One region of the Pseudomonas taetrolens genome, then DNA from elsewhere that is predicted to be linked to it. Evidence: predicted binding sites of a transcription regulator. Region 1 holds the regulator's gene; the other holds the start of a gene.
What was found. The regulator sigma-54, encoded in region 1, starts transcription at its own class of promoters, with help from an activator protein. The targets are predictions, from matches to a motif close to ANTGGCATNNANNTTGCTNT.
Positions count from the first base shown of each region.

Region 2: flgB (flagellar basal body rod protein FlgB) is a predicted target of sigma-54. The motif match lies at 6,598-6,617, and genes of this name have one in related genera.

Region 1 covers NZ_LS483370.1:3,871,143-3,887,236, reverse strand. Annotated here, with positions in the region: gene DQN55_RS18050 (carbon-nitrogen hydrolase family protein) at 1-293, shown strand, start outside; gene tldD (metalloprotease TldD) at 355-1,797, shown strand; gene yjgA (ribosome biogenesis factor YjgA) at 1,842-2,363, opposite strand; gene pmbA (metalloprotease PmbA) at 2,471-3,817, shown strand; gene DQN55_RS18030 (hypothetical protein) at 3,982-4,377, shown strand; gene DQN55_RS18025 (class II fumarate hydratase) at 4,370-5,746, shown strand; gene DQN55_RS18020 (hypothetical protein) at 5,774-6,223, shown strand; gene DQN55_RS18015 (superoxide dismutase) at 6,225-6,836, shown strand; gene DQN55_RS18010 (ZIP family metal transporter) at 6,869-7,762, shown strand; gene DQN55_RS18005 (HPr family phosphocarrier protein) at 7,906-8,178, opposite strand; gene rapZ (RNase adapter RapZ) at 8,195-9,052, opposite strand; gene ptsN (PTS IIA-like nitrogen regulatory protein PtsN) at 9,055-9,519, opposite strand; gene hpf (ribosome hibernation-promoting factor, HPF/YfiA family) at 9,532-9,840, opposite strand; gene DQN55_RS17985 (RNA polymerase factor sigma-54) at 9,917-11,410, opposite strand; gene lptB (LPS export ABC transporter ATP-binding protein) at 11,635-12,360, opposite strand; gene lptA (lipopolysaccharide transport periplasmic protein LptA) at 12,360-12,905, opposite strand; gene lptC (LPS export ABC transporter periplasmic protein LptC) at 12,892-13,464, opposite strand; gene DQN55_RS17965 (KdsC family phosphatase) at 13,473-13,997, opposite strand; gene DQN55_RS17960 (KpsF/GutQ family sugar-phosphate isomerase) at 13,997-14,971, opposite strand; gene DQN55_RS17955 (ATP-binding cassette domain-containing protein) at 15,264-16,073, shown strand; gene mlaE (lipid asymmetry maintenance ABC transporter permease subunit MlaE) at 16,073-16,094, shown strand, end outside.
Region 2 covers NZ_LS483370.1:3,500,308-3,516,401, reverse strand. Annotated here, with positions in the region: gene DQN55_RS16205 (glutamine synthetase family protein) at 107-1,348, shown strand; gene DQN55_RS16200 (MFS transporter) at 1,450-2,793, shown strand; gene DQN55_RS16195 (flagella synthesis protein FlgN) at 2,802-3,269, opposite strand; gene flgM (flagellar biosynthesis anti-sigma factor FlgM) at 3,318-3,638, opposite strand; gene flgA (flagellar basal body P-ring formation chaperone FlgA) at 3,790-4,557, opposite strand; gene DQN55_RS16180 (chemotaxis protein CheV) at 4,632-5,564, shown strand; gene cheR (protein-glutamate O-methyltransferase CheR) at 5,610-6,437, shown strand; gene flgB (flagellar basal body rod protein FlgB) at 6,677-7,084, shown strand; gene flgC (flagellar basal body rod protein FlgC) at 7,088-7,531, shown strand; gene DQN55_RS16160 (flagellar hook assembly protein FlgD) at 7,547-8,275, shown strand; gene flgE (flagellar hook protein FlgE) at 8,305-9,633, shown strand; gene DQN55_RS16150 (hypothetical protein) at 9,743-10,783, opposite strand; gene codA (cytosine deaminase) at 10,941-12,179, opposite strand; gene DQN55_RS16140 (PucR family transcriptional regulator) at 12,176-13,399, opposite strand; gene codB (cytosine permease) at 13,396-14,658, opposite strand; gene DQN55_RS16130 (ribonucleoside-diphosphate reductase subunit alpha) at 15,016-16,094, opposite strand, start outside.

The DNA of each region.
Region 1 (16,094 bases):
TGACCGGGGCGGCGCATTGGGAGGTGCTGATCCGTGCACGTGCCATCGAAACCCAGTGTTACCTGTTGGCTGCAGCCCAGGGCGGTGTTCATCCGGGGCCGCGCGAAACCTGGGGCCACGCCGCTATCATCGACCCTTGGGGCCGGATACTGGCCGGGCAGGCACAAGGCGAGGGTGTGTTGCTGGCCGAGCGTGACGCAGTTGAACAGGCGGCCATCAGAGCTCGCATGCCGGTGGTAAGTCATCGGCGCTTTTTTTCGCAGGGCGCGCAGCGACCTGCAACGCAGGACTAATTTTCAGGCCCGTGGGTTCAGCACTCAAAGATGCTGAGGCAGGGGCCAAGACGGAGTGAATATGAGCGAGTTGTTGACCTCAGTCAGCGAACACCTGTTGGCACCGGGTGGTGTCACCCTCGAAAGCCTGCAATCAGTATTGGGCGATCTGGCCGGCCCCGGGATCGATGCCGCCGATTTGTACTTTCAGGGCCAGATTTCTGAATCCTGGGCACTGGAAGATGGCATCGTCAAAGAAGGCAGCTTCAACCTCGATCAGGGTGTGGGTGTACGTGCCCAATCCGGCGAGAAAACCGGTTTCGCCTACAGCAATGCCATCACGTTAGATGCGCTGGGCCTGGCAGCCCGTGCGGCCCGCTCGATCTCCCGTGCCGGGCAACACGGCACGGTCCAGGCGTTCACCACCCAGGACGTGGCCCAGTTGTATGCGCCGGATAACCCTCTGGAAGTGATCAGCCGCGCGGAAAAAGTAGAGCTGCTCAAGCGCGTAGATGCTGCAACCCGTGCACTCGACCCGCGCATCCAGCAGGTCACCGTGAGCATGGCCGGCGTTTGGGAGCGGATTCTGGTGGCCTCCACCGACGGCGGCCTGGCGGCGGATGTTCGGCCGTTGGTGCGTTTCAACGTCAGTGTGATCGTTGAGCAGAATGGTCGTCGCGAGCGCGGCGGACATGGCGGAGGCGGGCGTACCGACTACCGTTATTTCCTCGCCGAAGACCGTGCCATGGGCTATGCCCGTGAGGCGCTGCGTCAGGCGCTGGTCAACCTGGAAGCGGTGCCGGCTCCGGCGGGTACCATGCCCGTGGTGCTGGGCTCGGGCTGGTCCGGTGTGTTATTGCACGAAGCGGTGGGTCACGGCCTGGAGGGCGACTTCAACCGCAAGGGCAGTTCGGCCTACAGCGGTCGCATGGGCGAAATGGTTGCTTCCAAACTCTGCACCATCGTCGATGACGGCACGCTGGCCGGTCGCCGAGGCTCGTTGAGTGTGGATGATGAAGGCACGCCAACCGAGTGCACCACTCTGATCGAGAACGGTGTGCTCAAGGGCTATATGCAAGACAAGCTCAACGCACGGCTGATGGGCGTGGCCCGTACCGGTAATGGTCGTCGCGAGTCGTATGCGCACCTGCCGATGCCGCGCATGACCAACACTTACATGCTCGGCGGCCAAAGTGATCCGGCAGAAATCATCGCGTCGGTGAAAAAAGGCATCTACTGCGCCAATCTGGGTGGTGGGCAGGTCGACATCACCAGCGGCAAGTTTGTGTTTTCCACCAGCGAGGCCTACCTGATCGAGGACGGCAAAATCACGCGTCCAGTCAAGGGTGCGACCCTGATTGGCAACGGGCCGGAGGCGATGAGCAAGGTGTCGATGGTCGGTAACGACCTGGCCCTGGACAGCGGCGTGGGCACATGTGGCAAGGATGGGCAGTCGGTACCGGTGGGTGTCGGTCAGCCAACGCTGAAGATAGATGCAATTACTGTAGGCGGTACGGGCGGGTGATGAGGGTCGGACGGGATGCGAGGCATCCCGTCCATGCACGAGATTTAACGCAGACCGCGTTGAGTCTCGTCCAGCCCTCGGATGTACTTGAACAATTTGCGGCTTGAAGCCGGTGCCTTGTTGTGTGCCAGCTCGTGTTTTGCCTGACGCACGATCGAACGCAATTGCTGGCGATCGGCTTCAGGGAACTCGGCGACAAACTTTTCCAGTACATCGTCATCGCCTTCGATCAGGCGGTCACGCCAGCGTTCGAGGCCGTGGAAACGTTCGTTGTATTGGCGAGAAGAGGCATCCACTTGTTCGAGCAAAGCAAGAATTTCGTCAAGCGGTTGATCGCGCATCAGCTTGCCGATGAACATCATATGGCGCTTGCGCGCAATATTGGCCGTGTGTTTTGGAGCATCTGCCAGCGCCCGGCGCAGTGCGTCGGTCAAAGGCATTTTGTTCAGCAAGTCAGGCTTGAGTGTCGTGAGACGCTCGCCCAGATCAACCAGAGCATGCAGCTCGCGTTTGACCTGCGATTTGCTTTTTTCGCCGTCGAAGGCGTCGTCGTAAGAATCAACCATGGTGGCAGTCCGCAAAGAAACGCCGCCATGATAACCAGTCGGGGGCCGCTTGTCCGGCCCGGTCGCTCGGCGGCCCTGCCGAAAACAGAATTTGAGTGGAGAAAACCATGAGTGCAGTAGAAAGCGTCGGCCCGCAGGCCCTGCCGGCACTGCAGGAGCAGGTCGAGCAAATCATCGCCGAAGCCAGGCGCCAGGGCGCCAGCGCTTGTGAAGTGGCGGTGTCGCTGGAGCAGGGGTTGTCGACTTCGGTGCGTCAGCGAGAAGTTGAGACCGTGGAATTCAACCGCGATCAAGGTTTTGGCATCACCCTCTATGTGGGCCAGCGCAAAGGCTCGGCCAGCACGTCAGCCACGGGGCCCGATGCGATCCGTGAAACCGTTGCTGCGGCGCTGGCGATTGCCAGGCACACCTCGGAAGACGAAAGCTCGGGTCTGGCTGATCCGGACCTGATGGCTCGTGATCTGAAAGATTTTGATGTTTTCCACACGTGGGACATTACCCCGGAGCAGGCCATTGAACAGGCGCTGGCCTGTGAGGCCGCTGCATTTGATGCAGATAGCCGGATCAAAAATGCCGACGGCACCACGCTCAGTACTCACCAGGGTTGCCGTGTATATGGCAACAGCAATGGATTTATCGGCGGTTCGGCGTCGACTCGCCACAGTCTGAGCTGCGTGATGATCGCTGAAGACAGCGGGCAAATGCAGCGCGATTACTGGTATGACGTGAACTGCCAGGGTGAGCTGCTGATGGATGCCGCCACCATCGGCCGGCGTGCGGCGGAGCGCGCTGCCCGCCGTTTGGGAGCCCGTCCGGTACCTACGTGTGAAGTGCCGGTGCTGTTCTCGGCGGAGTTGGCCGGCGGTCTGTTCGGCAGCTTCCTGGGGGCTATCTCGGGCGGCAACCTGTACCGCAAGTCGTCCTTCCTGCTGGATTCCATGGGCCAGCAGATTTTCCCGCAATGGCTGACGCTGGACGAGCGCCCGCACTTGATGCGCGCCCTGGGCAGCTCGTCGTTCGATAACGATGGCCTGGCAACCTACGCCAAGCCGTTCATCAAGGACGGCGAGCTGGTGTCTTATATCCTCAGCACCTACTCCGGCCGCAAGCTGGGCATGCCAAGCACCGCTAACGCGGGCGGTGTGCACAACCTGTTCGTGACCCACGGCGACGAAGACCAGGCGGCACTTATTCGCCGCATGGATCGCGGGCTGTTTGTCACTGAGCTGATGGGCAGCGGCCTGAACATGGTCACTGGCGATTATTCGCGTGGTGCTGCCGGCTTCTGGGTCGAGAATGGCGAGATCCAGTTCGCGGTTCAGGAAGTGACGATCGCTGGCAACATGCGTGACATGTTCAAACAGATCGTCGCGGTCGGGAATGACCTTGAACTGCGCAGCAATATCCGCACGGGTTCGGTGTTGATCGAGCGGATGACGGTCGCAGGCAGCTGACACCCCTGCGCGGTAATCGAGGCGTATCACCTGAAGGGTGATACGCCTTTTTTTGTGGCTGGCAAACGTCCGAAGGGGGGAGTTAGGAGGGTAGCCTTTAGCAGGCTTGTGTTGATAACGAATATCGCCTAATAATGAGACTCATTATCGAGCGAGCTTATGTCATGAGTTCTGTCTTGCATGAAGACCCGTATCTGGAAAGCTGGCGCTGGATGAGTCGCCAGATCCGTTGCGCGATGGTTCCGGACGAGCCGCGCCTGATTGCGCATTACCTGGCTGAAGGCGGCTACCTTGCCTGCTATACGGCGACTTCTCCCTGGACGATAGCCGTAACGTCCTTTCGGCTGTTGCTCGACACTGCAACGGATATTGCACTGCCCTGGCAATGGCGCAACGCGTGCCTGGATCATGCCTGGCGTCCGTTGCGTGACATCGAAACCCAAGCGCTCTGTGGCTGCCGACTTAAACGCTGGCAAAGCTTCGCCTGGCAGTTGGCAACATGCGAACTCGATCCTTCGATTTGTTTAACAGAACCGGTGCAAGGATTTCCTGATGAGTAACACTCGTATCGAACGTGACAGCATGGGCGAATTGCATGTGCCTGAAGCAGCGCTGTATGGCGCTCAAACCCAGCGTGCAGTGATCAACTTCCCGATCAGCCATCAACGCATGCCTGGTCAATTCATTCGCGCGCTGATCCTGGCCAAGGCAGCTGCTGCCAGGGCCAACGTGGAACTGGGACAAATCAGCGAGGCGCAGGGCCAGGCCATTGAAGAGGCTACGCAGATTCTGCTGGCCGGCGACTTCATGGAACACTTCCCGGTGGATATTTTCCAGACCGGTTCCGGCACCAGTTCCAACATGAACGCTAATGAAGTGATTGCCACCCTGGCCACGCGTGTACTGGGTGAGCTGGTCAATCCCAACGATCATGTCAATTGCGGGCAAAGCAGTAACGACATCATCCCGACCACTATTCATGTGAGTGCAGCCTTGGGCTTGCATGAACAATTATTGCCGGCCTTGACGCACCTGGTGCAGGTGATCGAGCACAAGGCCGGGCAGGTGCACGTCTACGTCAAGACTGGCCGCACCCACTTGATGGACGCTATGCCCGTGCGCATGAGCCAGGTCCTCAACGGCTGGGCGCAGCAACTCAAGGCCAACATCGGGCATTTGCAGGACTTGCAGCCTGCGCTGCAATCGCTGGCCCAGGGTGGCACGGCGGTGGGCACCGGTATCAATGCACACCCGCAGTTTGCCGGGTTGTTCAGCCAGCAGCTCAGCACCTTGACCGGGGTCATCTTCACGCCTGGCAAAGACCTGTTTGCCTTGATTGGTTCACAGGACACCGCGGTGTCGGTCTCGGGGCAGCTCAAGGCCACGGCCGTGTCGTTGATGAAGATCGCCAACGACCTGCGCTGGATGAACTCCGGCCCGTTGGCAGGTCTGGGCGAAATCGAGCTCGAGGCCTTGCAGCCGGGCTCTTCCATCATGCCGGGCAAGGTCAATCCGGTGATTCCTGAAGCCACGGCGATGGTTGCAGCGCAGGTTATCGGTAATGACGCGGTCATTACCGTGGCCGGCCAGTCGGGCAACTTCGAGTTGAACGTGATGCTGCCGGTCATCGCCCAGAATCTGCTAAGCAGCATTGAGTTGCTGGCCAACGCCAGCCGTCTGCTGGCCGACAAAGCCATCAGCAGCTTCAAGGTCAACGAGGGAAAGCTCAAGGAGGCGTTGTCGCGCAATCCGATTCTGGTGACTGCGCTGAATCCGATCATTGGCTATCAAAAAGCCGCTGAAATTGCCAAGGCTGCCTATCAGCAAGGGCGCCCGGTGATTGATGTGGCCCAGGAATACACCGACCTGCCACGCAGCCAGCTTGAGGTTCTGCTGGATCCCGAGAAGCTGACAGCCGGCGGTATTTAACGCATCGACACTGCTTTGGAGGCGCACATGGAACACTGGAAACGCACGATCGAAAGAGCCAATCGCTGTTTCGCCGAGGGCGAGCTGGTTGATGCGCGAGAACATTACTTGCAGGCGCTTGCTTTGGCGCAGGTGCTGTTCGAACGCTGGAGTGATGCCGATGAAGCCGTCGCCGCGTGTGTGATTTCCCATCACAACCTGGCGGATCTGCACTTGCGCTTGAATCAGCCGGAGGAGAGTGTCGAGTACTTGTGTGCGATTCATCAGCGTTTGTTGCAGACCCTTCAGAACCCCCGACTGGCGCCGGCATTGCGTGAAGCAGCACTGCGCCAGAGCAGCAAAACCTATGTTGAATTGTTGAATTTCATCAGCGAGCACGGCGAATACCCGCGCACCAGTCTTTTGCTCAAACGCAACGTGGCACAGTCCTGCCACGAATTCTCAACGGTCAGTGGCCATCACCCGGGAGTCCATTGAAATGACTTACACCTTGCCAGTCTTGCCTTATGCCTATGACGCGCTTGAGCCGCATATCGATGCGCAGACCATGGAAATTCACTACACCAAGCATCATCAGACCTATATCAATAACCTCAATGCCGCTGTCGAAGGCACCGAGTGGGCGCAATGGCCTGTCGAGAAACTGGTCGCCAGTGTTCATCAGCTGCCCGAGCAACTGCGTGCCGCCGTGATCAATCAAGGTGGCGGGCATGCCAACCATTCGCTGTTTTGGGAGGTCATGAGCCCTGCGGGCGGAGGGCAGCCTGAAGGCGTATTGGCCAGGGCCATCGATGAGCAACTGGGTGGGCTGGAATCGTTCAAGGAGAACTTCACCAAGGCGGCCTTGACCCGTTTTGGCAGCGGCTGGGCATGGTTGTGCGTGACTCCGCAAAAAAAACTGGTGATCGAAAGCAGTGGCAACCAGGACAGTCCTCTGATGAACGGTAATACACCGATTCTGGGGTTGGATGTGTGGGAGCATGCCTACTATCTGCGCTATCAAAATCGTCGCCCCGAATACATCAATGCGTTCTACAGTGTGATCAATTGGCCAGAAGTGGCGCGTCGTTATCAGGCTGCGATGGCCTGAGCCAAGCCTACTCAAAAGGATTCAGGCGGATTATGGGCACGCAAATATTAGCGGTCGGCGGTGTACGGATGTTTCGTTATGCCCTGGGCTCGCTCTTGCTGTTGGCGGGCACGGCCTTGTTGGTTGCAAAGGGGCTGGTCTGGCTGGATCTTGAGCCGCGGATGTTGCGCGCGCTTCAGGGCGGTGCGCTCTGTGCGCTGGGAACGGCACTCGGGGCGGTACCGGTGCTGGTGATACGCAAAATGCCGATGGCTGTCAGCGATACGTTGCTGGGCTTCGGCGCGGGCGTCATGCTGGCTGCCACCGCCTTTTCGTTGATCGTTCCAGGCATTGCAGCCGCTGAAAATCTGGGGCTGTCATCCTGGGCCTCAAGCGGGCTGGTCAGTGCGGGTATCCAGCTGGGGGCGTTTTTTCTGTTCCTGGTGGATCTCAAGGTGTCCGGGGCCGGACCGCAAGGGTTGAGCAGTCGCCCGGGCGAACCTGTTATTGCCCCGCGTATCTGGTTGTTCGTGATTGCCATTGTGGCGCACAACATTCCGGAAGGTATGGCAGTCGGGGTTTCGGCGGGTGGCGGCATGCCTGATGCCGATAGCCTGGCCATGGGGATTGCGCTTCAGGATGTTCCGGAAGGGCTGGTGATCGCGTTGGTTCTGGCGGGCGCAGGGATGTCGCGGGTGAGGGCCTTCCTGGTGGGCGCGGCGTCAGGTCTGGTTGAGCCTGTGTTTGCGGTGCTGTGCGCATGGCTGGTAAACCTTGCCCAGGTGCTGTTGCCCTTGGGCCTGGCCCTGGCGGCAGGTGCTATGTTGCTGGTGGTGACTCAGGAGGTCATCCCTGAGTCGCGTCGCAACGGGCACGAAAAGCTGGCCAGTCTGGGGTTGTGTGTCGGGTTCTGTCTGATGATGGTGATGGACACTGCATTGGGGTAGGGGAAAGCCGGCTATATGATCTGAACCTGCACGGGCAATCGGACGACGTTCGATTGCTCGAGCAGATTTCAAAATCACTGCGATTCAGCCACTGCACGGGATCATCGCGAGCAAGCTCGCTCCTGCAGAGATCGTTTCAGTGATTACTCGCCTTCATCGAAGTAGTTGTTGATCAATGTCACCAGCGCTTCCAGCGCTTCCTGCTCTTGCTCACCTTCAGTCTTGAGATGAATGGTAGTCCCTTTGCCAGCAGCGAGCATCATCATTGCCATGATGCTCTTACCGTCGACCATGGATTCCGGCGAGCGGCCTGCCTGGATCTGGCAGGGGTATTTCCCGGCGATGCCCACGAACTTGGCGGATGCACGAGCATGCAAGCCCAGTTTGTTGATGATTTCTATTTCCAGAGCAGGCATCGCGGGTTAAATCCTTTCAAGTAAGGTCGCGGTGGCGAACCTGGACGTTCTTCAGAGTTTTTTGCAGGCACTTGCCGAGTCGTTCGGTCAGGTAGACAGAGCGGTGATGACCGCCCGTGCAGCCGATGCCAATGGTGACATAGGCGCGGTTGCTGGCGGCAAAACGCGGCAGCCACTTGAGCAGATAGCTGGAGATGTCCTGGAACATCTCTTCGACATCCGGTTGGGCTGCCAGGTAGTCGACGACGGGCTGGTCCAGCCCGGATTGTTCTCGCAGTTCGGGTTTCCAATACGGGTTGGGCAGGCACCGCACATCAAACACCAGGTCGGCGTCCACCGGCATCCCGCGCTTGAAGCCGAACGACTCCACCAAAAAGGCAGTACCGGCTTCTGGTTTGTTCAGCAGGCGCAACTTGATCGTGTCGCGCAACTGATACAGGTTGAGGTTGGTGGTGTTGATGGTGAGATCAGCAAGGTCGACAATCGGCCCCAGCAGTTGCGTCTCGTCGCGGATCGCTTCGGCCAAAGAGCGGCTGGCACTGCTCAGCGGGTGACGTCTGCGGGTTTCCGAGAACCGCTTGAACAAGGTTTCTTCGTCGGCATCCAGATACAGCACATCGCACTGGATATGCCGACTGCGCACCTCTTCAAGCAATTGCGGAAAACGCGATAAATGGCTCGGCAGGTTTCGCGCATCAATCGATACGGCCACCAGCGGCTGTGCCAGCTCGGTGTGAATCAGCGCACGCTCCGCCAGCTCCGGCAACAAGCCGGCAGGCAAGTTGTCGATGCAATAGAAACCGTTGTCTTCAAGGACGGCGAGGGCAGTGCTTTTACCGGAGCCGGAGCGTCCGCTGACAATAACTAAGCGCATGATTAATGACCGTTCTGTACGTCCAGAACAACCTGATACAGCGCTTCGTTGCTGGATGCGGCGCGCAGCTTCTCGCGCACGTCTTTACGATCGAGCATGCTGGCGATCTGCCGGAGCAGTTCCAGATGTGCATCGGTTGCCGCTTCAGGTACCAGCAAAACGAAGAGCAGGTCGACCGGCGCGCCATCGATGGCGTCGAAATCTATAGGGGCGTCGAGGTGCAGCAAGGCGCTGACTGGCGACTTGCAGCCCTTGAGGCGGCAATGGGGGATTGCAATTCCGTTACCAAAACCGGTGGAGCCGAGTTTTTCACGGGCAATAAGGCTCTCGAAAACATCCTGCATTTCGAGATCAGGCACTTCGCGACTGATCAGGTTGGCAATTTGTTCGAGTGCGCGCTTTTTACTGCCGCCCGGCGCGTTCACGAGGGAACGGCCGGGGGTCAGGATATTTTCAAGTCGAATCATGGGTAGGGAGTATTAACGACCGGTCGCGCCCTGGAGCAGGCTTTGGGTCTTTTCCTTATGCTTTTTCAGTTGGCGATCAAGCTTGTCAGTGAGCAGGTCAATTGCCGCATACATGTCGTCATGCTCGGCATTGGCAACGACTTCCCCTCCATGGATATGCAGAGTGGCTTCGATTTTCTGTTTCAGTTTTTCGACCGCCATCGTCACCTGTACGTTGGTAATCTTGTCGAAGTGGCGTTCCAGTCGGTCGAGTTTTTCGCCGATGTAAGCGCGCAGCGGTTCGGTGACTTCCAGTTGGTGTCCACTGATGTTGACTTGCATACAGTTTCTCCTTTTGATGCCATTGCATAAAGTGGCAGGCTGAGCAGCCTGCCACTGAAACGCTGTAACCCGTGGCTTACATCAAACGCTTGCGTTCGCTCGAAGGCGCGATTCCCAGGGATTCGCGATACTTGGCGACGGTGCGACGGGCGACCTGAATACCTTGTGCCTCCAGTAAACCAGCGATCTTGCTGTCACTCAACGGCTTTTTCTGATTTTCAGCGGCAACCAGTTTTTTGATGATGGCACGGATCGCGGTGGACGAGCATTCGCCGCCTTCGGAAGTGCTGACATGGCTGGAGAAAAAGTACTTCAACTCATAAATACCGCGCGGGGTATGCATGAATTTTTGTGTGGTAACCCGAGAGATCGTGGATTCGTGCATGCCTACGGCTTCGGCAATGTCATGCAGCACCAAAGGCTTCATGGCCTCGTCGCCGTACTCCAGGAAGCCGCGCTGATGTTCGACGATTTGGGTCGCCACTTTCATCAGGGTTTCGTTGCGGCTCTGCAGGCTTTTGATGAACCAGCGTGCTTCCTGTAGTTGATTGCGCATAAACGTGTTGTCGGCACTGGTGTCGGCACGGCGGACGAAACCGGCATATTGCGGGTTGACGCGCAAGCGTGGCACGGACTCCTGGTTGAGCTCCACCAGCCAGCGTTCGTTATCTTTGCGCACGATAACGTCAGGTACCACGTACTCGGCTTCGCTGGACTCGATTTGTGAGCCCGGGCGCGGATTAAGGCTTTGTACCAGCTCGATGACCTGGCGCAGCTCGTCTTCCTTGAGCTTCATGCGACGCATCAACTGGCTGTAGTCGCGAGCGCCGAGCAGGTCGATGTAGTCGGTGACCAGGCGCTTGGCTTCGTTCAGCCAAGGTGTTTTGGCAGGCAGCTGACGCAATTGCAGCAGCAGGCATTCGCCTAGGCTGCGTGCACCGATACCGGCGGGTTCGAATTGCTGGATGCGGTGCAGGACAGCTTCGATTTCATCGAGCTCGATGTCCAGCTCCGGGTCGAACGCTTCGAGGATTTCTTCGAGTGTTTCGTCGAGATAGCCCTGGTTGTTGATGCAGTCGATGAGCGTCACACCGATCAGTCGGTCAGTGTCGGACATCGGTACAAGGTTCAATTGCCACAGCAAGTGGCTCTGCAGGCTTTCACCGGCAGAGGTGCGGGTGGTGAAGTCCCACTCGTCATCGTCATTGCTTGGCAGGCTGCTGGCGCTGGTCTGATAAACGTCTTCCCAGGCGGTGTCGACAGGCAGCTCGTTGGGAATGCGGTCATTCCATTCGCCTTCCTCGAGGTTGTCCACGGTAGGGGCGGATTCCTGGTAGGAAGGCTCCTGAATATCGTTGTTGGGTTTTTGCTCGATGTTGTCGGCCATAGGGTCCGAATTGTCGAAGTCTTCGCCTTCTTCCTGGCGTTCGAGCATCGGATTGGATTCCAGGGCCTCCTGGATTTCCTGTTGCAGGTCCAGGGTCGACAATTGGAGCAGGCGTATGGCTTGTTGCAGCTGAGGTGTCATTGTCAGCTGCTGGCCCATTCTCAGGACTAGCGATGGTTTCATGGCAGGGGCTTTACACCTTATTCGCCGGCGCACATGGCGCCATCCACTACAAGGGCGCGGAAGCGCCAAACATAAGCAAATTATATGCCTGAAACCGCTGTGTTTGCCTAGGGGCGTTCTTAATTAGTTTCCGTTGCCCCGGGAAACGGCTGAGCGCTTGTGGAATAAAACGTCGTTGGATGTTTTATTTGTCAGCGCTCCAGGAGTTTCCACCATTCCTGCGATTACAGGCGGAACTCGTGACCGAGGTAAACTTCTCTCACCAATTCGTTGGCAAGAATCGTTTCAGCATCACCTTCAGCGATCAATTGACCGTCGTTGACGATATACGCAGTTTCGCAGATGTCGAGGGTTTCACGGACGTTGTGATCGGTGATCAGCACGCCAATACCCTTGGCCTTCAGATGATGGATGATTTGCTTGATGTCACCTACGGAAATGGGGTCAACGCCTGCAAAGGGTTCATCGAGCAGGATGAACTTGGGGGCAGTGGCCAGTGCGCGGGCAATTTCGACCCGGCGGCGTTCGCCCCCAGACAGGCTCATGCCCAGGTTTTCGCGGATGTGGTTGATGTGGAATTCCTGCAGCAGGCTTTCCAGTTCCTGGCGACGACCTGCCTTGTCCAGCTCCTTGCGCGTTTCGAGGATTGCCATGATGTTGTCGGCAACCGACAGCTTGCGAAAGATCGAAGCTTCCTGCGGCAAGTAACCGATACCGGCACGTGCGCGACCGTGCATGGGTTGATGGCTGACGTCGAGGTCGTCGATCAGCACGCGACCCTGATCGGCCTGGACCAGGCCGACAATCATGTAGAAACACGTGGTCTTGCCCGCACCGTTAGGACCGAGCAAGCCGACGATTTGCCCGCTGTCGATCGACAGGCTGACATCTCGTACCACCTGGCGGCTCTTGTAGCTTTTAGCCAAATGCTGGGCTTTCAGAGTTGCCATTACTGGGCCTTCTGTTGGTCGGTTTTTTTCTTCGGCTGGATCACCATGTCGATGCGCGGACGTGGAGCGGTGACGCTGCTGCCATTGGCGCGACCGGCATTGGCGACCTGTTTCACCGTGTCGTAGACGATTTTCTCGCCTTCGGTGGTGTTGCCGTCGTTAATGACCTTGGCCCTGTCGATCAGCACGATGCGGTTTTGCGGCGCATGGTACTGAATGGTCACGGCATACGCCTGAACCGGTTTGGGATCAGATTCTTTTTGCAGCTGCTCGAAGTAGGCAAGATTGCCCACCGACGTCACTACGTCAATTTCTCCCGCCGCGTTGCGGGTGATAGTGACGGTGTTGCCGGTGATTTTCATCGAGCCCTGAGTGATGATCACATCACCCTTGTAGGTAGCGACGCCTTGTTTGTCATCCAGCTGTGCTTCATTGGCCTGGATGCGGATAGGCTGTTCGTTATCGTTCGGCAGAGCCCAGGCGCTCGCGCTTCCCAGTGCTGCGCTCAGGCTGAGCAATAAAGGGAGGGTTTTAACGAGACTCATACTGTCCTCTTACGTTGGACAGCAGGTCCATCCTGCCGTCTTTCAAATATGCTTTCATTCCCTTGCCAGTTGTAACGCCGCCAGCGCCGTCGATTCTAACGGCTTGCTGGGTCTGCGCATATTGCTTCTGGGGGAATACAGTCATGCGGCTACTGGTAATAACCGTTGTGCGTTTTTTTTCGTCGGTCCGGGCGATGCGTACCGAGTCAATCAACTCAACCTCGCTGCCGTCCGGGTTGACTTCGCCGCGTTCGCTCTGGACGTGCCACGGGTACGCTGTACCGCGATACATCTGCAGGTCGGGCTTGGTCAGTAAAGAGACCTCTGAAGCCTTTACGTGTTCAACCTTGTCGGCGGTCATTTCGTACTGCAGTTTACCGTCCGGCAGGTACTGAAGGCTGCGGGCGTTCAGGGCGTAATAATCGATGGCAGATTCATCGACAGCCACTACAGGGGTGTCGAGAAAGCGTCCGGGGCTGATATTCCAATAGCCAACGGCTGCGAACAGCGCAGCAATGACTGCGAATAACAGGATGTTACGAATCTTTTTGCTCAGCATAGGAAGCTCTATAGGTAGGCGGCGTTGGCTGCGTCCAGGCGGCCTTGGGCGCGCAGGATCAGCTCGCAGAATTCGCGGGCGGCACCTTCACCGCCACGCGCCAGGGTCACGCCATGAGCATGTTCGCGAACGAAGCTGGCCGCATTGGCAACGGCCATTCCCAGACCGACACGACGGATAACCGGCAGGTCAGGCAAATCATCGCCCAGATAGGCGACCTGTTCATAGTTTAGGTTGAGTTGGCCGAGAAGCTCGTTCAATACGACCAATTTATCTTCCCGGCCCTGATACAGGTACGGGATGCCCAGATTCTGTGCGCGGCGTTCAACCACAGGGGTTTTACGGCCGCTGATAATCGCGGTTTGAACCCCGGCGGCCATCAGCATCTTTATGCCTTGGCCATCGAAGGTGCTGAAGGTTTTGAATTCGCTGCCATCTTCAAGGAAATAGAGACGCCCGTCGGTCAAGACGCCGTCAACGTCGAAAATGGCAAGCTTGATGCCTTTGCCGCGCTGGAGCAGGTCGAGGGTCATCACATGACTCCTGCGCGAAGTAAATCGTGCATGTTCAAGGCGCCGACCGGTCGCTCTTCCTTGTCGATAACCACCAGTGCGCTGATTTTATGGTCTTCCATGATCTTCAAGGCTTCAGCTGCCAGCATGTCGGCCCTGGCGGTTTTGCCGTGGGGTGTCATGACCGAGTCAATGGTTGCGTTGCGGATATCGATCTGACGGTCCAGTGTGCGGCGCAGGTCACCGTCGGTGAAGATTCCGGCCAGGCGGCCATCTTCATCAATGACGACGGTCATGCCGAGGCCCTTGTGGGTCATTTCCATCAACGCGTCTTTAAGTAATGTGCCACGTACTACCTGGGGGAGTTCTTCGCCACTGTGCATGACATTCTCGACTTTCAGCAGCAAGCGTCGGCCGAGAGCGCCGCCCGGGTGCGAGAAAGCGAAGTCTTCGGCAGTAAAGCCCCGGGCTTCAAGCAATGCAATCGCCAGGGCATCACCCAGTACCAATGCTGCGGTGGTCGAAGAGGTGGGGGCCAGGTTCAGCGGGCAAGCCTCTTGGGCCACGCGGGCATCGAGTTTGACATCGGCAGCCTTGGCCAGGGGTGAGTCCGGGTTGCCGGTCATGCAGATCAGCGGGATGCCCAAGCGTTTGATCAGGGGCAGCAGGGTGACGATTTCGGTGGTCGAGCCGGAGTTCGACAACGCGAGAATGATGTCACCGCGCGCAATCATGCCCATGTCGCCATGACTGGCTTCAGCGGGATGGACGAAAAAAGCCGTGGTGCCGGTGCTGGCCAGAGTGGCGGCAATTTTGCGTCCGATATGCCCGGATTTGCCCATGCCTACAACGACTACCCGGCCCTTGCTTGCCAAAATCATCTCGCAGGCGCGTACGAAATCAGCGTCGATATGAGGCAGCAAACCTTTTACGGCTTCCAGCTCGAGGCGGATGGTACGTTGGGCTGATTGAATCAGGTCGCTGGATTGGCTCATGTTCGAAGTCAGGTAGCCTGAGAAAAGGCAAAGATTATAGCGGTAATGTTGAATTCCCTCACGCTTGATCGCAGTGCTTTATTGCCTGTGCCTGCAAACGGGGGGCTTATGCCTGTTAATTCGTACTTATTTCGCTGTCTGGTATCTGTACGGGCACTCCTTCGGCCTTGGGCGGTCAGTATCAGCAGTGATATAGTTCGCCGCCAGTTCAGCCCGCTCAGGGAACGCATGCCTCCTGACAAGGGGTTTGGTGTCCGGGTGAGAGGCAGAGGCTGCATCGCAAGGAGTTTAGATGAGCGCCGATAACGCCTACGCGGTTGAGCTGAAGGGAGTGTCCTTCAAGCGCGGCACGCGCAGCATCTTCAATAATGTCGATATTCGAATTCCACGTGGCAAAGTCACGGGAATCATGGGGCCGTCCGGCTGCGGTAAAACCACACTATTGCGTCTGATGGGAATGCAACTGCGTCCCAGTAGCGGTGAAGTCTGGGTGAACGGTCAGAACCTGCCGGCCCTGTCACGCAGTGATCTTTTCGATGCCCGCAAACATATGGGCGTGTTGTTTCAGAGCGGAGCCCTGTTCACCGATCTCGACGTGTTCGAGAACGTGGCTTTTCCGCTGCGGGTTCACACCCAGCTGCCGGAAGAAATGATCCGTGACATCGTGCTGCTCAAGCTGCAAGCGGTCGGGCTGCGCGGTGCAATCGACCTGATGCCGGATGAGCTGTCCGGTGGCATGAAGCGTCGGGTAGCTTTGGCGCGAGCGATTGCGCTGGATCCGAAAATACTGATGTATGACGAGCCTTTCGTGGGGCAGGACCCTATCGCAATGGGTGTGCTGGTGCGACTGATTCGCCTGCTGAACGACGCCCTGGGAATTACCAGTATTGTGGTTTCACACGATTTGGCCGAAACAGCGAGTATTGCCGACTACTTATATGTTGTCGGAGATGGTCAGGTATTGGGGCAGGGCACGCCAGAAGAGCTGATGAATGCCGATAATCCGCGTATTCGTCAGTTCATGAACGGCGATCCGGATGGCCCGGTTCCGTTTCATTTTCCGGCGTCGGACTACCGAACCGATCTTCTGGGGAAGCGCTGATGCGCAAGCATTCAATAATGG
Region 2 (16,094 bases), 370 kb from region 1:
TGTCATGACGACCGATGGCCAGGGCTCTCTCGCGCAGCGACTGACCGGCATTGATGAGATTGAATGTGTAACCCCCGATTTGAATGGCGTCCCGCGGGGCAAAGTGATGACCGCCGAGGGATTCCTCGAGGGACGACGCCTGCAGATGGCCCGTGGCGTATTGCTGCAATGCATCATGGGCGGTTATCCCGAATCACGTTTTTACGGCAGCGATGATGGCGACCTGGCTCTGGTGCCAGACCCGGCGCACATTCATGTTTTGCCCTGGAGCGAGCCGCCACGGGCGTTGGCGATCTGTGATGCGGATGAGCTGACTGGCGAGGGCTCGAGCCTGTCGACCCGCGCTCAATTGAAGGCCGTGATCGCGCGTTATGCTGCACGCGGGCTGGCGCCGGTCGTGGCGACCGAGCTTGAGTTCTTTGTCTTTGCGCCCAACACCGACCCGACCCAGCCGTTCCGTCCGCCTCTGGGGCTCGATGGTCGTCGTGAGGACGGTTTCTCGGCCTTCAGCATCAGCTCCAATAACGGCCTGCGCCCATTTTTCAACGAAGTGTATGCCGGCATGGCGGCATTGGGCTTGCCGCGTGACACCTTCATGCACGAGATGGGCGTCAGCCAGTTCGAGATCAACCTGCTGCACGGCGATCCGCTGCTGATTGCCGACCAGACCTTTTTGTTCAAGCACCTGCTCAAGGAAGTTGCCCTCAAGCACGGCCTGACCGTGGTCTGCATGGCCAAGCCGCTGGCACACACGGCTGGCAGTTCGATGCACATTCACCAAAGCGTGGTAGAACTGGGCAGCGGACGCAATGTCTTCAGCGACGAGGCGGGGCAGCCGACTGCGACATTCCGGCACTTTATCGGCGGGCAGCAGGCCGGCATGGCAGACTTCACCGCGTTGTTTGCACCGAACGTCAATTCGTATCAGCGCCTGTGTCACCCGTATGCATCTCCGAACAATGCGTGCTGGTCCCACGATAATCGCGCGGCCGGTCTGCGCATACCTGCCAGCTCGCCTGTGGCGCGGCGGGTCGAAAACCGCTTGCCGGGCGCTGACGCTAACCCGTACCTGGCGATTGCGGCCAGTCTGGCGGCGGGTTTGCATGGTATCGAGCATGAGTTGGAATCGACCGCGGCCATTCAGGGTCAGTTCGAAGTGCCCGAGGCGTTGTCCTTGCCATGTACGTTGCATGCCGCCCTCGAGCGTCTCAAACGCAGTGACTTGGCAAAAGCGTTGTTCGGCAAAGACTTCATTGAAGGCTACGTCGCGACCAAAACCCTTGAACTCACAAGCTTCTATGATGAAATCACGCCCTGGGAGCGTCGCGTACTGGCGGCTCAGGCTTAATCGTTCAGACGGATAACGGCTCAGGCTTTACTGTTTGAACCCGTGGCAGTCAGCTATCGTTTACTGGCTGACTGCTCGCACAAGGAGCCGCACGTAAAGCCATGCGCCAAATCTGGAAGTCTTTTCGAGCGTTATATTTTGCCTCGCTGATGATGTTGATCGGCTCGGGGCTTTTGAGTACCTATCTGGCACTGCGGCTGGCGGCAGACAATGTCGACGGCCTGTGGGTCGGTGCCTTGATGGCGGCCAACTATTTTGGTCTGGTGCTGGGCGGCAAGATTGGCCATCGGCTGATCGCCCGGGTCGGACATATCCGCGCCTACGCCACGTGCGCCGGCATCGTCGGTGCCGCAGTGCTGTGTCACGGACTGACCGACTGGTTGCCTCTATGGCTGCTGCTGCGGGTGATCGTGGGGCTGGGGATGATGTGCCAGTACATGGTCATCGAAAGCTGGCTCAATGAGCAGGCTGATGCCAAGCAGCGTGGCGTGGTCTTCAGCCTGTACATGATTGCGTCCTACCTGGGCCTGGTGCTGGGGCAACTGATTCTGGTGGTTCACCCGGCGCTGGGGCTTGAGCTGCTGATGCTGGTGGCGCTGTGTTTTGCCCTGTGCCTGGTGCCTGTGGCGATGACCCGGCGCATTCACCCGGCGCCCTTGCACCCGGCGCCGATGGACCCGAAGTTCTTCATGAAGCGCGTACCGCAATCGTTGATTGCGGTGCTGGGCGCCGGCTTGCTGGTCGGTGCGTTCTACGGCCTGGCACCGCTGTATGCCGCTCAGCAAGGGCTCTCTACCGAGCTGGTCGGTTTGTACATGGGCTGCTGCATTTTCGCCGGGCTGGTGGCTCAATGGCCACTGGGCTGGTTGTCGGACCGCTATGACCGGCCGCTGCTGATTCGTATCTTCGCCTTCCTGCTGGCAATAGCCTCGTTGCCGCTGGCGATCTTGCCGGCGGTACCGCTTGAAGTGCTGTTCGTGGCCGGTGGCCTGAGCGCACTGGTGCAGTTTTGCATCTATCCGCTGGCGGTGGCTTTCGCCAATGACCACATTGAGCCGGAGCGCCGCGTGTCGTTGACCGCGATGTTGCTGGTGACCTACGGCATCGGCGCAAGCATCGGGCCATTGGTCGCGGGCGTATTGATGAAGGTATGGGGGAGCCAGATGCTGTACGCGTTTTTCAGCGTGGCCAGTCTGACTCTGGTATGGCGCATTCGCCCGAATGCAGTCACTAACCTGCACCAGGTCGACGACGCTCCGCTGCATCACGTGGCCATGCCCGACAGCATGTCCAGTTCGCCGCTGGTTGCCGCGCTCGACCCGCGTGTGGATGAGCAAGTGGTGCAAGACCAGATGGTGGATAACATCGAGCCGGAACCAGAGCCGGAACCAGACAGTGAAACGGTCGGGCCAGAGCCCGATCCGGACGCGTCAGAGCGCGTGTAGGCCGGGCTTCAAACCTGGCTATAGGCGCGAGGTTTGCTGAGCATCGACGTCGAGCCTCGTGCGTCATACAGCGTCGGGGCTTCGCCGCCATGCAGGATGCGCAACTGATTGGCAGTGATTGCCTGCTGGGTCTGGATCGATTGCCCGTTCAGCACGTTGGCGGCTTGGCATTGAGCCAGCAGGTGATTCAGGGCATCGCTCTGGCTGAGCAACTGCTGACCCACGCTTGAGTGGCTGGCAAGGCTTTCGAGGCCGCTGCGGTTGGTGGTCAGGCCGAGGCCCGCCAGAATCTCGCTGCGTCTGCGGCCATGTTGCTCAAGCAAAATGATCAACGATTGTTTACGCGCCAGAATCTTTTCCAGCACCTGCATGTCGCGGCCCTTGAGGGCGATGTGCTCGTCCTGCAGCAGGCCAAGCAGTTGCTCGGCCGGTGCCAGGTCGTCGTTGATCAATTGCAGTAATTGGGTGTCGTGCATGCTGGGCTCTGGGAGTTAAGCGTCCAAAAGCCTGCACTGGCCGTGGGGCTAGCGCTGGGCTTCCATTTCAAGCAGTTTGCCGGCGACCCGTTGGCTGTCGACTTTATAGCTGCCATCGGCGATGGCTTGTTTCAGTTCGGCCACACGACTGCTGTCGACTGCCGGTTGTTCACGCAACGCGTCGCCGATTTTCTGCAACTGTTGAGCTTCGGGGCTCAGTCGAACCGATTCCCCGCTCGGAGCGCTGGCTTGCTCAGGGCTGGGTGCAGGGGCCGCTTGCGTGGCGCTGCCTGCTTCCTGATGGTTGCTGCTGCGCGTACTGCCGGTTAAAGGCGGTGCGCTGTTAAGACGACTGAAGTCGATGACCATGATGCAAAACCTCTGGGTATTTGGACGCTTGCCATGTTTTCGGCCATACCCGGGAAAACTTTAGGCTCGATTAATCATAGGTCGGCGCCGACGGGTACTGATCTGCGTCAAGTCACAGTGTAGGAAAGCAGCGAGACTGACGCCAACTTTCCTACAAGGCTACCTCAACTTGCCCCGGTGCGATGATTCGCGCCCGGATCACGCGTTTGGAGTTCAGGTTACGAACCCGGATCTGCTCGCTGAGGCCGCCATCGGACAGGGCTTCGCCGGGCATTTTGACACTTAACGTGCCGCTGCGGGCATTGATCACGACCTGATCGCCCTTGCGTACGGCCGCTGCCTGTTCCAGGTGGGTGAGGGTCAAGACCTGATCGGTCACCATGGGCCGCAACAGTTTTTGCCCCACCGCCAGCTCGACGGCAGTCAAATACCCCTGATTGATCTGGCTGATATCCCGCTCGCGCAGGGTGACATCGGCGTAGTCGATCAACATGCCGCGCTTGAGCGGGTGGGCCACCGTGACCACCTCGCGGAACAGTTTGACCTGGGCCGGCACGAAGATGGTCCAGGGCGAGAGGCCGTCACAGCGGATGCGTACGGTCACGCGACCCATGGGTTGCGCCGGACTTTCGAGGCTGGCTGTCAATTCCTTGTCGCAGTGGGCCAGGCGCAGGCGCGGGTCCAGAGTGTTGACCTGTATCTCGTAGCGGCCTTCTGTCTGACGAGTGGCGAGATAGTCTTCGACGGCAAATTCAAGAAAGCCCTGGGTCACGCCGATAAGCTGATCAGGCGATGTAAAAGCGTCGGCGTGGGCCTGAGTGCCAGCGCCCAACAGGCCCGCAGCCGTCACGATGCCCAGGCCACGGTACACAGAGTGCATGAGTGGCCAGTGGCAGGATTTTGTCGTTTTTGCGTTCATGCCGGATAAATAGCAAAGCCCGTGCCGTTTCGCGGGCTTTGCGCCGCAACTTAAAGTTTTAAGAGGATCTGAGTATGGCTGGGGTGATGGATGCGGTTAACCAGCGCACTCAACTGGTGGGTCAAAACCGCCTGGAGCTGTTGTTGTTTCGTCTGGATGGGCCGCAGCTTTACGGGATCAACGTATTCAAGGTGCGGGAGGTGCTGCAGTGCCCGACATTGACGGTCATGCCCAAGTCCAATCCGGTGGTGTGTGGCGTGGCGAGTATTCGCGGAACGACCATTCCGATTCTTGATCTGGCCATGGCCACCGGGTTCGGTGCGTTGAAAGACCAGAGCAACCCGTTCGTTATCATCACGGAGTACAACACCCGGACCCAGGGGTTTCTGGTTCGATCGGTCGAACGGATCGTCAATATGAACTGGGAGGATATTCATCCGCCACCCAAGGGCACCGGGCGCGACCATTACCTGACGGCGGTGACCCGGATGGACGATCAACTGGTCGAGATCATCGATGTTGAAAAGGTTCTGGCTGAGGTTTCACCCTCGTCTGAAACCATTTCCCAAGGAGTGGTGGATGTCGATATCCAGAGCAAGGCGATCGCATTGCGGGTGCTGACGGTCGACGATTCGTCGGTGGCGCGCAAACAGGTGAGCCGTTGCCTGCAAACGGTGGGTGTTGAGGTGGTGTCGCTCAACGACGGACGCCAGGCCTTGAACTACTTGCGCAAGCTGGTAGAAGAGGGCAAGGATCCGTCTGAGGAATTCTTGATGATGATCTCGGACATCGAAATGCCGGAAATGGACGGCTATACCTTGACTGCCGAGATCCGGAACGATCCACGCATGCACAACCTGCACATCATTCTGCATACTTCGTTGTCCGGGGTCTTCAATCAGGCAATGGTCAAAAAAGTCGGTGCCGATGACTTTTTGGCCAAGTTTCGACCTGATGACCTGGCATCCCGGGTAGTTGACCGGATCAAAGCATCAGACCTTAGCTAGGGGCGCAGCCCCTGGCGGTCAACACGATTTAAGAGGCGGGATCATTTGTCGACGGCTAATTTGGATTTTGAACAGTTCCGGGTTTTCCTGGAAAAAGCCTGTGGCATTTTGCTGGGTGAAAACAAACAGTACCTGGTCTCCAGCCGTCTCAACAAGATGATGGAGCAGCAAGGTATCAAGTCGCTGGGCGAGCTGATTCAGCGGATTCAGAGCCAGCCGCGCAGCGGGCTGCGCGAGCAGGTGGTCGATGCCATGACCACCAACGAAACCCTGTGGTTTCGGGATACCTATCCCTTCGAAGTGCTAAAGAACAAAGTCCTGCCCGAGCTGATCAAGGCTAGCCCGGGTCAACGCTTGCGCATCTGGTCGGCGGCGTGTTCGTCTGGCCAGGAACCGTTTTCACTGTCGATGACCATCGACGAGTTCGAGCGCAGCAATCTGGGGCAGTTGCGGGCGGGGGTGCAAATCATGGCCACCGACCTGTCGGCCTCGATGCTCTCGACGTGCAAAACCGGTGAGTACGACAACCTGGCGATTGGCCGCGGTTTGTCCCAGGAGCGTTTGCAGCGTTATTTCGACCCCAAGGGTCCTGGGCGCTGGGTGCTCAAGGCGCCGATCAAAAACCGTGTCGAGTTTCGCTCTTTCAACTTGCTGGACAGCTACGCCGGCTTTGGCAAATTTGACGTGGTGTTCTGCCGCAACGTCCTGATCTACTTCTCGGCCGAGGTCAAAAAAGACATCCTGCTGCGTATTCACAGCACCCTGAAACCGGGGGGATATCTGTTTTTGGGTGCCTCAGAAGCGCTCAACGGCTTGCCCGATCATTACCAGATGATCCAGTGCAGCCCGGGGATTATTTACCAGGCCAAGTAATCAACGCCATCCTTTGCAGGCGCGAGCAAGCTCGCTCCTGCACAGAGAACGCTGATTAAAAGCGGCAGAAAAGCGGCAGTCAGCGGACATCCATTGCCGCTTTTCTGGCATTGCCGCCTTCAATTCCCCCGGCCAGGCCTTGAAATACGGCGATGTGAAAACTGGCACGGCACTTGCTCTGATCAACCTATGTAAAACCTGAACCTATCTCTCAGGTCAGCCCACAAAGGTTTTTCGACATGAGCATCAGCTTCGATAAAGCGCTCGGTATCCATGAGCAAGCCCTGGGTTTTCGCGCCCAGCGCGCCGAAGTACTGGCGAACAATATCGCCAACGCCGACACCCCGAACTACAAAGCCCGGGATCTGGATTTTGCTTCTGTGCTTGCCGCGCAGAACGATAAAAACCAGAACGGCAGTTTTGCCCTGAACAAGACCAATACCCGCCATATCGAAGCCCAAGGCCTGAGCGGCAGCGATGAGTCGTTGCTGTATCGCACGCCGATGCAACCCTCGATTGACCAAAACACCGTGGACGCCCAGCTGGAACAGTCCAGTTACGCAGAGAATGCGGTCAACTTCCAGGCCAGCTTCACCCTGCTCAACAGCAAATTCAAAGGGCTTATGTCAGCCCTGCGCGGGGAGTAATTCATGTCTCTAGCCAGTGTGTTCAATATTGCCGGTAGCGCCATGAGTGCTCAGACCACGCGTCTGAATACCGTTGCCAGCAACATCGCCAACGCCGAAACCGTGTCTTCGAGCATTGACCAGACGTACCGTGCGCGTCACCCGGTGTTTGCCACGATGTTCCAGGGGGCGCAAAGCGCAACCGGAGAGTCGCTGTTCCAGAACCAGGACGCTGCCGGCCAAGGCGTGCAGGTTCTGGGGGTGGTCGAAGACCAGAGCACCCTTGAAGCCCGTTACGAGCCTAACCATCCTTCTGCCGACGCCAAGGGCTATGTGTATTACCCCAACGTCAATGTGGTGGAAGAAATGGCCGACATGATTTCCGCCAGTCGTTCGTTCCAGACCAACGCTGAAATGATGAACACCGCCAAAACCATGATGCAGAAGGTCCTGACCCTCGGTCAGTGATAAGGGGCGACGTAAATGAGTGTGACCGATTCCACCAGCGGCCCGACCTTGAATCAGGTGCTCGCCAACTCTGCCCAGGCCAAGACCACAGACACCAGTCTGGCCGCTGCTTCCAAAGCGGTTTCCGGCAGCGGTTCGGCGCTGGGCAAGGACGCGTTCCTGCAATTGCTGGTCACCCAGCTGAAAAACCAGAACCCGCTGGATCCGCAGGACAACACCGCATTCGTGGCACAGCTGGCACAGTTCAGCAGCCTGGAAGGGATCACGACGCTGAACGATTCGGTCAACGCCATTTCCGGCAACTTCCAGTCTTCGCAGGCCTTGCAGGCCTCGTCGCTGGTGGGCCGCTCGGTGATCGTGCAAACCGGCGAAGCCTACGTCGACCCCACGAGCGACAAACCTTTCAATGGCACGGTCGTGGTGGCAGACGCGGACTCCAGGCCGGTCATCAGCATTACCAACGCTGACGGCGAAGTGGTCAGGACCCTTGAGCTGGGCACGCAAAAAGCCGGCAGTGTGGACTTCACCTGGGATGGCATGGACGACGATGGCCTGTTGCTGGACAAGGGCAACTACACCTTTACCGCCTCGAGCAAAACCGACACCGGCACCACGGCGCTGACGACTTACCTGCCAGCCACGGTAAACAGCGTGACCCTGAGCAAGACCGGTGGCGAGATCATGCTCAACCTCGCGGGTCTGGGCAGCATTGGTATTTCCAAAGTCCAGACCATTGGCCTCTAAGCCGACTCATACGCCTCAAGGAGAGAAACATGTCATTCAATATCGGCCTTAGCGGCCTCTATGCGGCGAACAAACAACTCGACGTTACCGGCAACAACATCGCCAACGTCGCGACCACCGGCTTCAAGGCATCCCGCGCAGAGTTCGCCGATGTCTACTCGGCCAGCAAGCTGGGCGTGGGCAGCAAGACCATTGGCAGTGGCGTCAACCTGGCCAACGTGTCGCAAAATTTTGGCCAGGGTGCGATCAACAACACCGGCAACCTGCTGGACATGGGCATTCAAGGCAGCGGGTTCTTCGTCCTGAGCGACAACGGCTCCCTCAGCTACACCCGCGCCGGTACATTCAAGTCTGACAAAGATGGCTACGTGACCAGTACCGACGGCACTTCGCGCTTGCAAGGCTACGGCGTGGATGCGAACGGCAAGATCGTCAACGGCGAACTGACGGACTTGCGTATCGACACCTCTAACCTTGCGCCCAAGGCGAGCAGTTCAGTTGACTCGACGATCAACCTCAATTCCAATTCTGAAGTGATCGATCAGACGCTTAACCCTTTTAATCCTGCCGAGCTCTCCAGCTACAGTAAAAAATTCAACACCATCGTCTACGACACCCAGGGCAACCCGCACCCGATGGATCAGTACATGGTGAAAACCGATTCCAATACCTGGAAAACCTACACCTTGATCGACGGACGCAATCCGGATGGCTCTCCGGTGACCGGTGAAAATGCCAAGACTCCGATCGCTTCGATCCTGGAGTTTGATTCGGCCGGTGCGCTGTCGAGCGTCTCGACGCCAAGTCCGGTTGCCGGCGAGGACCCCATTGTCAGCAGCACCCTGACTGTGGCGGACTGGATGCCGGGCGCTACGGTCAACGGCCAGTGGGTCTCCAACGGAGCAGCGGCCAACGGGACCGGGATTGGCATCGACATGACCAAAACCACCCAGTACAACACCGACACCTCGCGTAACCCGCCGACTCAGGACGGCTACGCCACTGGCCAGATCAACAATCTGACCATCGACGGTTCAGGGGTGATGTTCGCCAACTTCAGCAACAACCAAAGCCGCGCCATTGGCCAGATATCCCTGGCCAGTTTCACCAATGAGCAAGGTTTGCAGCCGGCGGGCGGCACCGCCTGGAAAGAAACCTACGCCTCGGGCCAGGCCGGTTATGACGTGCCCAAGATCGGCTCGCTGGGCGCCATTGCCTCGAACTCGCTGGAAGACTCCAACGTCAACCTGACCAATGAGCTGGTTGACCTGATCAAGGCGCAGAGCAACTACCAGGCCAACGCCAAAACCATTTCGACCCAAAGCACCATCATGCAGACCATCATTCAGATGACCTGATAGCGGTGATGCAACACAAAGCCCCGGCGCTCACACGTCGGGGCTTTGTGGTTTTTGAGGCAGTACCGAGGGCGATCATGTGCCCGCTCTCCGGGTGAGCCGGGGCCCCTCACAGGGCCGTGCGTTGCGCCAGCAATGCCTTGAACTCGGGTTGGCGGGCAGTCGGGACACAGACATTGATCACCTGCTCGATGGCCAGTGGTGTGGCGTTTTTTTGCTGCATCAATTCGATCGCTCTGTTCCACAGGGCATGGCGGCAATGCGCTTCGAGGTAATCGGGGGGCGAGATGGCCTGACCATAGATGATCATCTTGGCTGCCGGACGCAGGGGTTTGGCGACTGACAAAAGGCGGACTTTGGCCAGTGTTCGTGCCACCAGCCCCGGTCCGGGGAAGAATACCGGCACTGTTGCCGACAGTTGTGGCAGGTCGCTGCGGTACTGCTCGCCATACGTCTCAAAAAAGCCTTTGTTCATCGCATGGTGATAGCGTTTTTTGGCGTAGTAGTGATTTACGCAGTCACGGGCGGTGACCACCTTCGAGTCTCCCATCATGAACGAGACCGCGATCTGTTCGATGGTATGCAGGGTACTGCCATGGTCCGCCCATTCATCGATCAAGGCGATCACGGCGTCCATCAGTCCGGTGTTGGCGCGGGTGATCCCGCAGATACCGCTGTTGTAGAGTTTCAGGGTGTCTGCGGGGGCTTTGCCCCGGGCCACGAGATCGGCTGCAAAACGCTGATAAACAGGACGTTTGGCAGCCTCACGCCAGGTCCACTCAAATTGATCCATCAAATACTGATGATCGTTGATGCGCTCAAAGAGAGTGGCTGGGTCTTTGAAAAAGACCGTATCGGTGTCGACGAAAATGGTTTTGTCCGCGAGCTTGACCCCGGCAGCGATGGCGCAGGCCTTGCGTCTGTGGGTGTAGCCGTTGGCGCCTTTCCAGTCGGCCAGCATGGCGGTGGTCAGGGGGATGACATTGACGGGCCAGCCATCAAACGCCTGAGGTTCGTCAGTCATTACGCTGATCGTGAAGCTACCCGGTATGCGCTGCTCTCGAAGCGCAGTCAGTATGCTGAACCTGGCTTCCTGACGGTACACTTCATTACCGCCGTAGAGCAGATACAACAATTGATGGCTATCCATACGTGCATGCTTATCCATAGAGTGCGAGGGGCGCCCCGAGTCGGGTTTTTGGCAGGTGGGCATTATGCCGTATCACTTGACCATCAACCACAATGGCCTTCCCGGTGACCGTCATGAACCGGTGAGGGAGGCGGGGCGTCGTCTCGCGGCAGCTCAATCAGCCATTGAATTCAACCTGTTCCGGTATGCGCGTCATCAACACCTTGCCCCCGCGGATCGACACCCGTGCCTTGGCCTGGCGGCGTACCGCTTCGTAGTCGCTCTCTGCGTCCAGCACCAGCAGATTCGCCGGGCGACCCACGGCAATGCCGTAGCGCTCTCCGAGGTTGAGGGTTCGCGCGCTGTTGTCCGTGACCAGGTCCAGGCTACGTGCCAGGTCGTCAAACCCCATCATGTGGCAGATGTGCAATCCGGCATCCAGCACCCGCAGAATGTTGCCGTTGCCCAGTGGATACCACGGGTCCTTGATCGAGTCCTGGCCAAAGCAGACGTTCATTCCGGCACGATCCAGTTCGGCGACACGAGTGACGCCCCGGCGTTTGGGGTAGCTGTCGAAACGGCCTTGCAAGTGAATGCTTTCGGTCGGGCACGACACGAAGTTGATCCCCGATGCCTTGAGCAGGCGGAACAGTTTGAAACAGTAGGCATTGTCGTAAGAGCCCATGGCCGTGGTGTGGCTGGCAGTTACCCGGCTGCCCATGCCGCGCCCCCGTGCTTCTTCGGCCAGTACTTCAAGAAAGCGGGAATTAGGGTCGTCGGTTTCGTCGCAGTGCACGTCTACCAGGCAGCCGGTACGCTCGGCGAGGTCCATCAGGAACTTGATGGAGCTGACTCCCTGTTCGCGGGTGTTTTCAAAGTGAGGAATACCGCCAACCACATCGGCCCCCAGTTCGACCGCACGGGTCATCAACTCGCGCCCACCGGCATACGACTCAATACCTTCCTGGGGGAAGGCGACAATTTGCAGATCGATCAGGTGGCGTGTTTCTTCGCGGACTTCAAGCAAAGCCTTGAGCGCCCCCAGCGTAGGATCGGTCACGTCGACATGGGTGCGTACGTGCTGGATGCCGTGTTCGGCCAGCATCCGGAGAGTGGTGTGGGCACGTTGCTTGGTGTCTTCGTGGGTGATGGTTTCCTTGCGCTGGGCCCAGCGCTCGATACCTTCGAACAACGTGCCGCTCAAATTCCACTCGGGCTGACCTGCGGTCAGGGCCGCATCCAGGTGGATATGAGGCTCAACCAGAGGGGCGATCAGCAGTTGCCCGCGGGCATCGATATCACCCGCCCGGGCGAGCACCGTACCCGATTGCAAGGTGATGGCACTGATGCGCTCACCTTCGCAGGTGACGGTGTGCAGGCCTGGGGTTTTACGCAAGGTGGCATTGATGATGTTCATGTTCGGTCCTGTCGTTGGGCTTCAGTCATGCGCCACACGAGGAGGGCAACCGAAGCGTTCATGCGAAAAAGGGGATCGTCGAGCGATTGCCCGCTGTGGTGCTCGATGCGTTGTATCCGTTGGTTGATGGTATTGCGATGTACGTTCAGACGCTGGGCGGTCTTGAGGGCATTGCCGTTTTCCTGAAGCAGCGCGTCAAGGGTTTCGATCAGGCTGTTGGGGTGCTTGCGCCGGGATTCGATCATCCGGCCAAGGGTCTGCCTGACGAACCTATCGATCACGGAGCGGTCGCCAATGGCCTGTAACAGGCGCAGGACCCCCAACTCGCTGAAATCGCACAACCCGGTGTCCGGGCGTAGACTTTCCGCGACCTCCAGCGCCTGACGAGCCTCGTTCAATGCCTGGCGGTAATTCGCGCAGTCCTCGACCTTGGTTGCTAGCCCCATAAACAGCGGCATGTCTCCGGTGACGGCTTGCAGCCCTTGATAAAGAATCGACAGTTCTGCGCGAATGGCTTGGCGTTCTGCCAGCAACAGGATGAACAGGTCGCCTTGCACGATGACTGGTAGCGCATCGTGCAGACCACGGTTCCAGATGTCGAGATGGTCCTGCACGGCTTGACGAGTGTGTTGCAACACGCGCTCAGCTTCTTCTGGTGCATGGTTGACGAACAGCGTGCCGACCGCTGACAGGCGCAGCGCTACCAGGTGCCGCGGGCCGTCGAGGGGCAACTGCAAATGAGCTGCCCGCTGCCGGGCGGTGGCCAGGCTCGGGTAATCGCCGCTGAGCAACTGAGCCAGGATGTCATGGCGTGAACGTTTGACCTGGGCCATTTGCACCAGCGCGGTGCCGATCAGGTGGGTGACGATAACCATCTTCAGCAGGTACGGTTGTTCGATCAACGGCAAGCCGCACTGCTCGGCCAGGGCCACCACCGTGTCGGGGATGCGCTGGATGAATGTGCCCCCGGTCAGGATCACCAGCCCGGCGATTCCGCTGGCATTGCCATCGGCCACCAGGCGCATCAGGTTAGCCTCATCCCGGGGGTGATTGATCCCGGTGACGAATACCAGTTCGCCGCCCATGACCCATTCGGCGATACCTTCGTTCTCTGCAACGTACGACCAGCGCACATTACGCTGCAGGTTACGGGCGCCGGCGCGCAGGGACATGCCCTGCAAGCCGGGCAGGGCGAGAATTTCTTCGATAGTCAGGCTCAAAGCTCCTCCTGAGCTCGGGGTAACTGAAAGCGGCGGCTGATTTCCAGGAGCACGATGTAGCTCACGGCGGAAGCGACGATCCCGACCAGCGGCGCGACCCATGCCGAGCAATACGCCAGCAGCGCACCCAGCGCATAAGCGGTCAAGCCCAGCAAGTTGTAGCGCGGCAGCGTAACACTGGCCAGCGCCGGGTATTGACCGCGATGGCGATACCAGAAGTCAGCCATGATGACACCGCCAATCGGTGGAATGATGGAGCCGAGCAATACCAGGAACGGGATCAGCAGTTCGTACATGCCGCCCATGGCCAGTACCACTCCGATGGCGGCGGCGATCAAGGTCATCGTGCGACGGCGTTCGCTGCGCACCAGGTGGCAAGCCGATGCCGCGACGTTGTAGATCGTCGGGCCCTGGATCGTCCACAGGTTGAGGCACAGCATGACCACGGCGGCGAAGGACAAGCCTTGCAGCATCATCACTTCAACGATGTCGGCTTGTTGATACACCATGGCGCACCAGGCACCGGCAACGATCATCAAACCATTTCCGAGCAAGAAACTGACCACGCTGGCGATGACCGCAATGCGCCCGGTGCGCGACAGTCGCGTCCAGTTGGTGGCCTGGGTCGCACCGCTGGCGAAGGTGCCGAAGACCATGGTGATAGCGGCAGAGACACTCATGGTTTCATTCGGGATCACCGCCGCGAGCCCTTTGAAGCCGCCGACATGTTGAGTGGCGATGTACATGGAGATGACCAGCAGAGCACACATCAACGGCACTGACACCCGCGACAAAACATCCAGCCCCTTGTAGCCGATGATCGCAGTGATACTGAAGCCCAGGCCGAACAGGACCATCAGCGGCAAGGTGAAGCCCTCGGCCAGTCCCAGTATTTTCACCAGTACGATCGCAACCGTCGCAGTGCCCCAGGCGTACCAGCCCAGTTCGGCGAAACCGAGCAAAAAGTCCGAAAGCCGACTTCCGGCCTCGCCAAAGCAGAAGCGGCCCATCAGTACCGTATTCAGGCCGCTGCGGGCGGCGATCAACGCCAGAGCAGCGGCATAGAGCGCCAACAGGCTATTACCGATGGCGGCGATCCACAGCATGTCGATGAAATTGAACGCCATGCCCAGCTTGCCGCCGGCGAACATGGTTCCGGTAAAGAAGGTGAAGCTGAACAACACCATCGAAATTGACAGCAGCCCTTTGCGTGCTGAACGCGGGGCTTCGCTCAAAGGAAAGTCGCCGGGTGAACTCATGGTGTATTTCTCCGCCTCGAATGGATGACGCCGTAATCAATGGCACCCATGGGCTAGAGCAATAAGCGGGCCTGTTCAGCGTAGTGCGTAAAAACAGGAAAAGCGGGCACAGGCCATAGAGGGGCCTGTGCAGAGTGAACATATTCAGCGTGATTGCATGATTCAGGGTAGGCAGAGTGATTCATTTTGAGGCGTGGCCGCACTGTTTACGCACGCTATGTCGCAGCAGTCGCGGAGTCCGGTGCACATCCCATGGGCGTATTCCTCCCCCTAAAACAAAACCCCCGCCAGACCCGATTGTTGCCCGGGTCGTGCGGGGGTTTTGGTCAGGCGGTTAAACCGCCCGGGGAGCTCAGCTTATTGGCAAGCTTCGCAATCCGGCTCGTCAATCGCACAAGCCTTCGGCACCGGAGCCGGGCCAGCAGGTGCGGCGGCGACGTCTTCACTCTTGTTGCCGCTCGATACGGCGTTGAGCTTGCCAGTGTTGACGGTGGACTTCTCGGTGCTGGTCGCAGCCAGGGCACGGAGGTAGTAAGTGGTTTTCAGACCACGGTACCAGGCCATGCGGTAGGTCACGTCCAGTTTCTTGCCCGAAGCGCCAGCGATGTACAGGTTCAGCGACTGAGCCTGGTCGATCCACTTCTGACGACGGCTTGCAGCGTCAACGATCCACTTGGTGTCGACTTCGAACGCGGTGGCGTAAAGCTCTTTGAGCTCTTGCGGGATGCGTTCGATCTGCTGCACGGAACCGTCGTAGTACTTCAGGTCGTTGATCATGACCGAGTCCCACAGGTCGCGCGCCTTGAGGTCGCGAACCAGGTACGGGTTGATCACGGTGAACTCGCCCGAGAGGTTCGATTTCACGTACAGGTTCTGGTACGTCGGTTCGATCGACTGCGATACGCCGGTGATGTTGGCGATGGTCGCGGTCGGTGCGATGGCCATGATGTTGGAGTTACGAATGCCTTTTTGTACACGGGCGCGAACCGGTGCCCAGTCCAGGGATTCGTTCAGGTCAACATCGATGTATTTCTGGCCGCGCTGTTCGATCAGGATCTGTTGCGAATCCAGCGGCAGGATGCCTTTGGACCACAGCGAACCCTGGAACGTCTCGTAAGCGCCGCGCTCGTCGGCCAGGTCGCAGGAGGCCTGGATCGCGTAGTAGCTGACGGCTTCCATCGACTTGTCGGCAAATTCCACGGCTGCTTGCGAAGCGTATGGAATGTGCTGCAGGTACAGCGCGTCCTGGAAGCCCATGATCCCCAAGCCCACTGGACGGTGCTTGAAGTTCGAGTTGCGGGCTTGTGGCACCGAGTAGTAGTTGATGTCGATCACGTTGTCGAGCATGCGCACGGCAACGTCGATGGTGCGCTTGAGCTTGTCGGTGTCCAACTTGCCGTTGACGATGTGGTTCGGCAGGTTGATCGAGCCCAGGT